Gemmatimonas phototrophica: one gene and its partner. The protein of the gene in region 1 interacts with the protein of each later gene in a pairwise test. Links are inferred from orthologs where the notes say so. Each region holds a gene or a part of one and is shown on either strand. Other genes may lie near its edges.

Region 1 (4,067 bases):
GTGGGGGAGGGGGCCACACGCTTTGCCCGCGCCATGGGCTTCAAGGAGCAGAACCTGCTCACGGAAAAGTCCCGGCAGGACTGGATGCGATGGAAGTCGCGCCTCAACGCCAGCGATGCCTGGCTCGACCACAACGACGACATCAAGATCAAGTTCACCACGGGCACGATCAACATGAACGCGGTGACCGCGGCCGGCGACCTGGGCTCGGTGACGACCACCAGTGGTATGGCCTGGAAGGTGCCGGGGCGCATTGGCGATTCGCCTATTGTCGGGGCCGGGCAGTACTGCGACAACACGGTCGGGGCGGCGGGGAGCACGGGGCGGGGTGAGGCCAATATCAAGACCTGCGCGTCGTTCCTCATTGTGGAGTTCATGCGCCAGGGGATGGCGCCGCAGGCGGCCTGCCTCAAGGCCCTGGAGCGGGTGGTGGCCATGACCGAGACCCGCCTCCTGGGGCCGGGTGGGCGCCCACGCTTTGACCTCGAGTTCTACGCCCTCACCAAGAGCGGCGACTTCGGGGGCGCGACGCTGTACTCCGGCGGCAAGTTCGCGGTGTGCGACGAACGCGGGGCGCGACTGGAGACGGCGGCGTACCTGTACCAGCGCTGACCGTCGGTGCGCGGGTCGGCCGGCCGCGGGACGCGGCCCGCCTCCGGTGGCACCGGGATGAGAGGTGAGAGGTGGACGTGAGAGCGTTGCGAGCCCCGAGGTGCGATGGATATCGACGGTGAGCGGCGAGATGACCACGACGATGAGAGGTGCGGGTGCTGGCGTCCGCCGAACTGCACGAGCGGATCGGGTCCGAGTGAGCCGGCGCCGGCCGACGCGCCGGGGCTCTGCCCGGGCCGGGCCGCCGAGCCACGAAGCCGCCAGTCCACCGTCGAGACTGATTAAATTGCCGGAATGTCCGAAATCGACGCCCCCACGCCGTACCTCCCGTCTGCCGTTGAGCCCAAGTGGCAGGCGCGCTGGACCGAACGCGGCACCAATACCGCCAAGCTCGACGCGCCCGCAAATCCGTTCTACGCGCTCATGATGTTCCCCTACCCCAGCGCCGAAGGGCTGCATGTGGGGAACCTCTTCGCGTTCACCGGGAGCGACATCTCCGCCCGCTTCCACCGGCTGCTCGGCCACGACGTCTTCCAGCCGCTTGGCTTCGATGCCTTTGGCATTCACTCGGAGAACTACGCGCTCAAGGTGGGGGCCCACCCCATGGAGCTCACGCCCAAGAACGTCGCCAACTTCACGCGACAGCTTGGACGCGCCGGCTTCATGGTGGACTGGAACCAGAAAGTCGATACCTCGCGCCCCGACTACTACAAGTGGACGCAGTGGGTCTTCCTGCAGCTGCACAAGCAGGGACTCGCGTACAAGAAAGCCGCCGCCGTGAACTGGTGCCCCACCGACAAGACGGTGCTCGCCAACGAACAGGTGGAGAACGGACTTTGCGAACGGTGTGGCACGGCGGTGGAGCAGCGCTTCCTCGAGCAGTGGTTCTTCCGCATCTCCGAGTACGCGCCGCGCCTGCTGGCCAACCTCGATTGGCTCGACTGGTCGCACGTGACGCGCCAGGCGCAGCGCAACTGGATTGGCAAGTCGGAAGGCGCCGAGCTCACCTTCAGTATTGCCGGACACGATGCGTCGGTGACGGTGTTTACGACGCGCGCTGATACGATTTACGGCGCCACGTATCTCGTGCTCGCACCAGAGCATCCGCTTGTGGGCGCGCTCACGAGCGATGCGCAGCGCGACGCAGTGGCGCAGTACGTCGATGCCACCAAGAAGCAGGACCTCATTTCGCGCAAGAGCAGCAAGGAGAAGACCGGCGTCTTCACCGGCGCGTACGCCGTGAATCCGGCAACGGGACAGAATATTCCCGTGTGGATTGCCGACTACGTGCTCATGGAGTACGGCACCGGCGCCATCATGGCCGTGCCGGGACACGACGAGCGCGACTTCGAATTCGCGCAGGTATTCAACCTGCCCATCGTGCGTGTCGTGGCGGGTCCCGACGATCACGCCGACACGCCGCTCGGCGACAGCGCCTTCACCGACGATGAGCAGGGCCGGCTGGTGAACTCGGGCGAGTTCGACGGACTCGCGGTGCAGGACGCCAAGCGCACCGTTACCACGTGGCTCGAAGGCCAGCAGCATGCGAAGGCGGTAACGAACTTTCGCCTGCACGACTGGTGCATCTCGCGGCAGCGCTACTGGGGCCCCCCCATTCCCATCATCTACTGCGATGACTGCGGCGCCGTGCCGGTGCCCGAGTCACAGCTGCCGGTGGAATTGCCGTTCATTCCCGACTTCAAGCCGGATGACAGCGGCATCTCGCCGCTCGCCCGTCACGAAGAGTGGTACCGCGTGCCCTGTCCCACCTGCAGCAAGCCGGCCCGCCGCGAAACCGACGTGAGCGATACGTTCCTCGATAGCGCCTGGTACTTCCTGCGCTATCCGAGTGCCAACAACAGTGACGTGCCGTTCGATGCCGCCCGCACCCAGACGTGGCTGCCGGTCAACTCGTACATTGGCGGCAACGAACATGCCGTGCTGCACCTGTTGTACTCGCGCTTCATCACCATGGTGCTGAAGGACGGCGGCTTCATTGATTTCGAAGAGCCGTTCACACGCTTTCGCGCGCACGGCATGATCATCCGTGAAGGCGCGAAGATGTCGAAGTCGAAAGGCAACGTCATCAACCCCGACGTGTACATGGAAGAGTGGGGCGCCGATGCGTTCCGCATGTATCTCATGTTCCTCGGCCCGTACGAGGAAGGCGGCGATTTCCGCGATCAGGGCATCAGTGGCGTGCGTCGCTACCTCGACCGCCTCTGGACGTCTGTGCGTGACGCCACCACCGAGGGTGCCCCCGATGCGGACGTGTTGCGCAAGCTGCATCGCACCATCAAAAAGGTAGGCGAAGACACGGCCAATCTGGCCTACAACACCGCCATCGCCGCCATGATGGAGTATCTCAACGCGGTACGGCGCAGCGACCGGGTGCCGCATCGTGATGAGGTGTTGTCGCTGGTGCAGCTCACCGCCGCGTATGCGCCGCACCTGGCCGAGGAATGCTGGGAGCAGCTCGGGCACATCGGGAGCGTCTTCGACGCCGGCTGGCCCACGTTCGATCCGGCCATGCTGCTGGACAACGAAGTGGACCTCGTGGTGCAGGTCAACGGCAAGGTTCGTGGCAAGATCCGCGTGGCGGTGGAAATTACGCAGGACGCGGCGATGGCTCTCGCCTTGGCTGACGAGGGCGTCGCGCGCTTTGTGACCAGCGAGATCAAGAAGGTGATTTTCGTCCCCAAGCGCTTGTTGAATATCGTCGTGTGACCTTCGCCCTCCACCGATGAACGTGATGTTCATTATCGCCGTCGTCAGCCTTACGCTGCAATTCTCGACGACGGCGTTGCTCTCGATTCTCGGTCGGGCCCCGCGCTGGCGCCGTGTGCGCTGGTTCGGGGCAGTCACGTTGACGGCGGGTCTTTACAGTACGGTCGATGCCTTCGCGGCCCTGCGGGCAGCGGAGTCGGTGAATACCAGTTGGAGTCTGCAGTTCAATCTGGTCTTTGCCACTCTCCACGGAGCGGCGTGGCTGGTGTTCACGTATATGGGGCCCAACGGACGGTGGGATTCGTTGCCGCCGTGGGTTCGCCGCATCACCATAGGGGGAACGCTCGTCGCCCTGATCGCCTCCATCAGCGGCGAGGTTGCCTCGGCGGAAACCTCCATGCTCGTGGTGCCGGCGTTCGATGTGAACTTCCAGCGCAGCACCCTCTCGCTGCTGGGCAATATGCTCGCGCTGGTCCCGTTTGGATTTCTGGCGCTGAGCATGTATCGCACCTGGCAGCTGCGTATGCTGGGTGAGCCGGGGACCACCGCCGTCTTCATCGGTTTTACGCTCTATCTGCTGGCTGGCATCGAAGAATTCCTCGTCGCGGCCGGCGTGGTGCAGTTCATCTTTCTGGGTGACCTCGGCTATGTCTGCGTCGTGGTGCCGGTCACCTTGCAGCTCTTCCGGCGCTTCCGGGATGATGCCGACCAGCTGGATCTGCTCACGG
Region 2 (3,857 bases), 410 kb from region 1 along the record:
TTCGAGCCAAACGCGAACGCTCGCGCGACGGTGTTTGCCAAAGCGACGGCGTATGCGCGTCGGTCGGTCGCCCTCAATCCTGGCGATGCCGAAGGGCACTTTCACCTCGCGCGCGCGCTCGGGCGGACGGCGCTGTCGCTGGGTCCGCGCGATCGCGTGAAGTACGGCATTGAAGTCCGCGAGCACGCCTTACAGGCGCTCCGCGTGGCGCCACGGCACGCCGGCGCCTTGCATGTCATGGGGGTGTGGAACGCCGAGATCATGCGCCTCAACGGATTCACGCGCGCCGTGGCCAAAACGTTTCTGGGCGGTCAGATCTTCAACACGGCCAGCTGGCCGGAAGCGGTGCGATACATGGAGCTCGCCGTGCAAGTCGAGCCTGACCGTCTCGTGCACCGCCTCGACATGGCGCGCATCTATCGCGACCTTGGACGCGCCGATGATGCCCGCGCCGCTTACCGGGCGGCGCTGAATTGCGCCAACATGGACGCCAATGACCCGCGCTATCGGCAGCAGGCAGGCGACGAACTTCGCCGGATGCGCTGACTCGCGGAGGCACCGCGTGCATGTGCGCCGCCTGCTGCTGCCGACATCAGATGACGTGCTTACAATCCGACGTTGCTACGGGCTTCGCGCGCCAGTTCGCGACTGCGCTTGAGCCCACGTCGAGCAAGCCGACGGGCCATGCGATCGGTGTCCTCCCGCAGGTCTGACACCGCCTCGCTACTCCGCTCGTACAGGCGGCGGGCCCCGCGGCGAAGCTGCCGGCGGGTGGTCTCGCCTGCTGCCGGCGCCATCAGCAGCGCCGCACCAGCGCCAATGGCCGCCCCAATCAACAGGCCAATGCCCAGCGCCCGCCCATCCAGCCGACGTGTGCCCGGCTGCCCCTGTTCCCCGTCGTGATCATCCGTGCGATCGTACATGTTATCCTCCCGCGCCAAAGGCGCGTCTTGAAGTGAGGCCGGACAGACGAACAGTCGGACTCGGATGCTCCGCGCACCAGAGGTAAATTCCCGACATGCCTGCCGTCCCTTTTGCCACGACCCAGCGCGCCGCCGAGCTCAGGGATCAGCTCGCCCGCGCGCAATACGAGTACTACGTCCTCGACCAGCCTGCCATGGCGGACCAGGAGTACGACCGCCTGTTCCGTGAATTGCAGGCCATCGAAGATCAGTACCCCAGTGAACGCACAGAAGATTCACCAACCCAACGCGTGGGAGCCCCGGTGCAATCCGCGTTTCGGACGCATCGGCATTTGGTGCGCATGTTGTCCCTCGACAATGCCTTCGACCACGCCGAGTTGCTGGCCTTCGAACAGTCGATCGAGCGGGTGGTTGGGGATGCCATTCACCGCAGTGGCTATACCGTGGAGCTCAAGATCGACGGCGCGGCCATTGCCCTGACATATCGAGAGGGCGTGCTCACCACCGCCGCCACGCGGGGCGATGGTACGGAAGGCGAAGATGTCACACTCAACATTCGCACCATTCGTGGCATCCCGTTGCGGCTGCGCGGCACCGGTCACCCTCCACTCATGGAAATTCGTGGCGAGGTGTACCTGCCCTTCGCGGGCTTCGAGCAGATGAATGAGGCACGTGTGGCGGCCGGTGAACCGGTATATGTCAACCCGCGCAATGCCGCGGCCGGCTCCATGCGCCAGCTTGACCCGTCCATCACGGCCCAGCGCCCGCTCCGGTTCTTTGGCTACGCCGCCGTGTTGCCGGACGGCAGCGTGCCGGCCGCAACGCAGTGGGATCTGCTGGAGACGCTCGTGGCCTGGGGTATTCCGGTGGCGCCGCACCGTCAGCGTTGCCTGACGATGGACGAGGTGAGCCGCTGGGCGCACACGGTGGAACACGAGACACGCGCCGTGCTGGGCTTCGCGATTGATGGTGGTGTGGTGAAGGTGAACGCGCTGGCGGTACAGGATGAGCTGGGCATTCGCAATGATCGGACGCCCCGCTGGGCCGTAGCGCGCAAGTTTGCGCCGGACATGGCGGTGACCCGGTTGCGCCAGATTGATGTGAACGTTGGACGCACGGGCGTGCTCACGCCATTCGCCGTCCTGGAGCCGGTAGACGTTGGTGGCGCGACGGTGACGTATGCATCGCTGCATAACGCCGATCAGATTGCGGCCAAGGATTTGCGCGAAGGCGATTACGTGCAGGTGGTCCGGGCTGGTGACGTCATTCCGTATGTGCTTGGTCCGGTCCCCGAGCGGCGCGACGGAACGGAGGTGCCGTGGCGCATTCCCGCCGAGTGCCCCAAATGTGGAGCGCCCGTGGTGCGGTACGGCGACGATGTCGCCAGCTACTGCACCAACGTGGCCTGTGCCGGGCGTCAGCTCGAAGCGCTGGTGCATTTTGCCAGCAAGGACGCCTTGGACATTGACGGCTTGTCCTATGCCCGTATTCAGCAGCTGCTCGCCGCCGGGTTCGTGCACGACTTTGCGGATCTCTTCGACGTCACGGTGGCGCAGCTCGTGTCGCTCGAGCGCTTTGGCGAAAAGAGCGCCGAAAATCTGGTGGCCGCGATTGCGGCCTCAAAACAGCAGCCGCTGTCCCGCCTGTTGTTCGGACTTGGCATCCGGCACGTGGGGGCGCAGGCGGCGCAGTTGCTGTCGCGCCACTTCGGCTCACTGGAGGCGATGATGGCGGCCACTCCCGAGCAGTTGGGTGAGGTGCGTGGCATCGGCGATATCATTGCCGCGAGTGTGGCCAGCTACTTTGCCGATCCCACGGCGCGCGCGCTGCTTGCCAAGTTGCAGGCCCACGGCCTGCGCCTCGACGAGCCCAACGCGGTGCAGGCCGATGGCCCGTTTACCGGGGCCACGGTGGTGCTGACCGGCACGTTGCCGACCCTCAGTCGGGGCGAAGCGACGGCGCTGATCGAAAAGGCCGGCGGGCGGATCACCAGCAGCGTGTCCAGAAAGACGACGTTCGTGGTAGCCGGGGAGGAGGCGGGGAGCAAGCTGGAGAAGGCTCGCGAACTGGGAATCGAGGTAATTGACGAGGCCGAGCTGATGGCCCGGGCCAGCAACAGCTAAGCGAGCCGATCCATTCCATACGTTGCCAGCATAGAGCGTCACACCCCGGACGCCTTGACGTGACGCTCGCAGAAGGCGAGCGTCACGGAAGCATGAGCCTCGCCACCAGCACCCAGCCCCGCACGGTCGCGCTCCCGGTCGAATTCTTCGCCGGGCTGCGCCAGTCCGCCCTGGCCGCACACGGCGGCGCCACCGTCCTCCCCGTGGACGCCATTCGCGACGCCGGCTACGCTGCCGGGACGGCGTTGTATGGCCATTTCGCCACCTGGCTGTCCGAGCAGGGGGAGTCGCACCCGGACAAACTGTCGGACGAGCGTTTTCCCTGGTTGCTGGAAGCGTTTTTTCACGGCATCGGGTGGGGCCGCGTGGAACTCCACGCCCTCAGCGATGCCGTAATGGCCCTGGACGTATCGGAATGGGGCGAAGCGTCGGACAATGCGGGCGGATGCCTGGTAAGCACCGGCCTCTTTGCCGGGTTTTTTGGCCGGCTCGCCAGCGCGCCCATCAGCGTGCTGGAAGTAGACACCGGCACGGCCGGCCCCGGGCGTTCCCGTTTTCTGCTGGGCTCAGTGGACGTGATGGGCTACGTCTGGGAAGCCATGGAACGCGGGATTCCGTACGACCGGGCGGCAGCGAGCGCGTAAGCTGGCCGCCCCACGCGAGTCCTAATCGACTCGTTCCGGCACCAGCCCCACATACTTCGCGTTCGGCTCCAACTCGCCGTCCACGAACACTTCACGGTCCCACGGCAGCACGATCATGGACTGGGTCGCCATTGCGTGGTAGTCCACCGGGTAGCTCCCGGTCTTGA

The links. The genes of interacting proteins can lie anywhere in the genome.
Region 2: the proteins of leuS (region 1) and ligA interact in binary tests that used the Escherichia coli proteins (3 or more experiments, as listed by UniProt). The link is inferred for Gemmatimonas phototrophica from one-to-one orthologs.

Annotation. Positions count from the first base shown.
Region 1 is NZ_CP011454.1:766,958-771,024, forward strand. The notes cover bases 526-3,622. They hold leuS (leucine--tRNA ligase), read left to right. Parts: upstream 526-906; coding sequence 907-3,339; downstream 3,340-3,622. Other genes in these bases: GEMMAAP_RS03290 (glycosylasparaginase), read left to right, coding at 526-612; GEMMAAP_RS03300 (hybrid sensor histidine kinase/response regulator), read left to right, coding at 3,365-3,622. Outside these bases: more of GEMMAAP_RS03290, read left to right, coding at 1-525; more of GEMMAAP_RS03300, read left to right, coding at 3,623-4,067.
Region 2 is NZ_CP011454.1:1,175,563-1,179,419, reverse strand. The notes cover bases 646-3,532. They hold ligA (NAD-dependent DNA ligase LigA), read left to right. Parts: upstream 646-1,018; coding sequence 1,019-3,046; downstream 3,047-3,532. Other genes in these bases: GEMMAAP_RS04855 (hypothetical protein), read left to right, coding at 3,139-3,532; GEMMAAP_RS04865 (YtxH domain-containing protein), read right to left, coding at 646-923. Outside these bases: GEMMAAP_RS04870 (hypothetical protein), read left to right, coding at 1-546; more of GEMMAAP_RS04865, read right to left, coding at 606-645; more of GEMMAAP_RS04855, read left to right, coding at 3,533-3,690; GEMMAAP_RS04850 (phosphoribosyltransferase), read right to left, coding at 3,712-3,857. UniProt on the Escherichia coli protein: DNA ligase that catalyzes the formation of phosphodiester linkages between 5'-phosphoryl and 3'-hydroxyl groups in double-stranded DNA using NAD as a coenzyme and as the energy source for the reaction.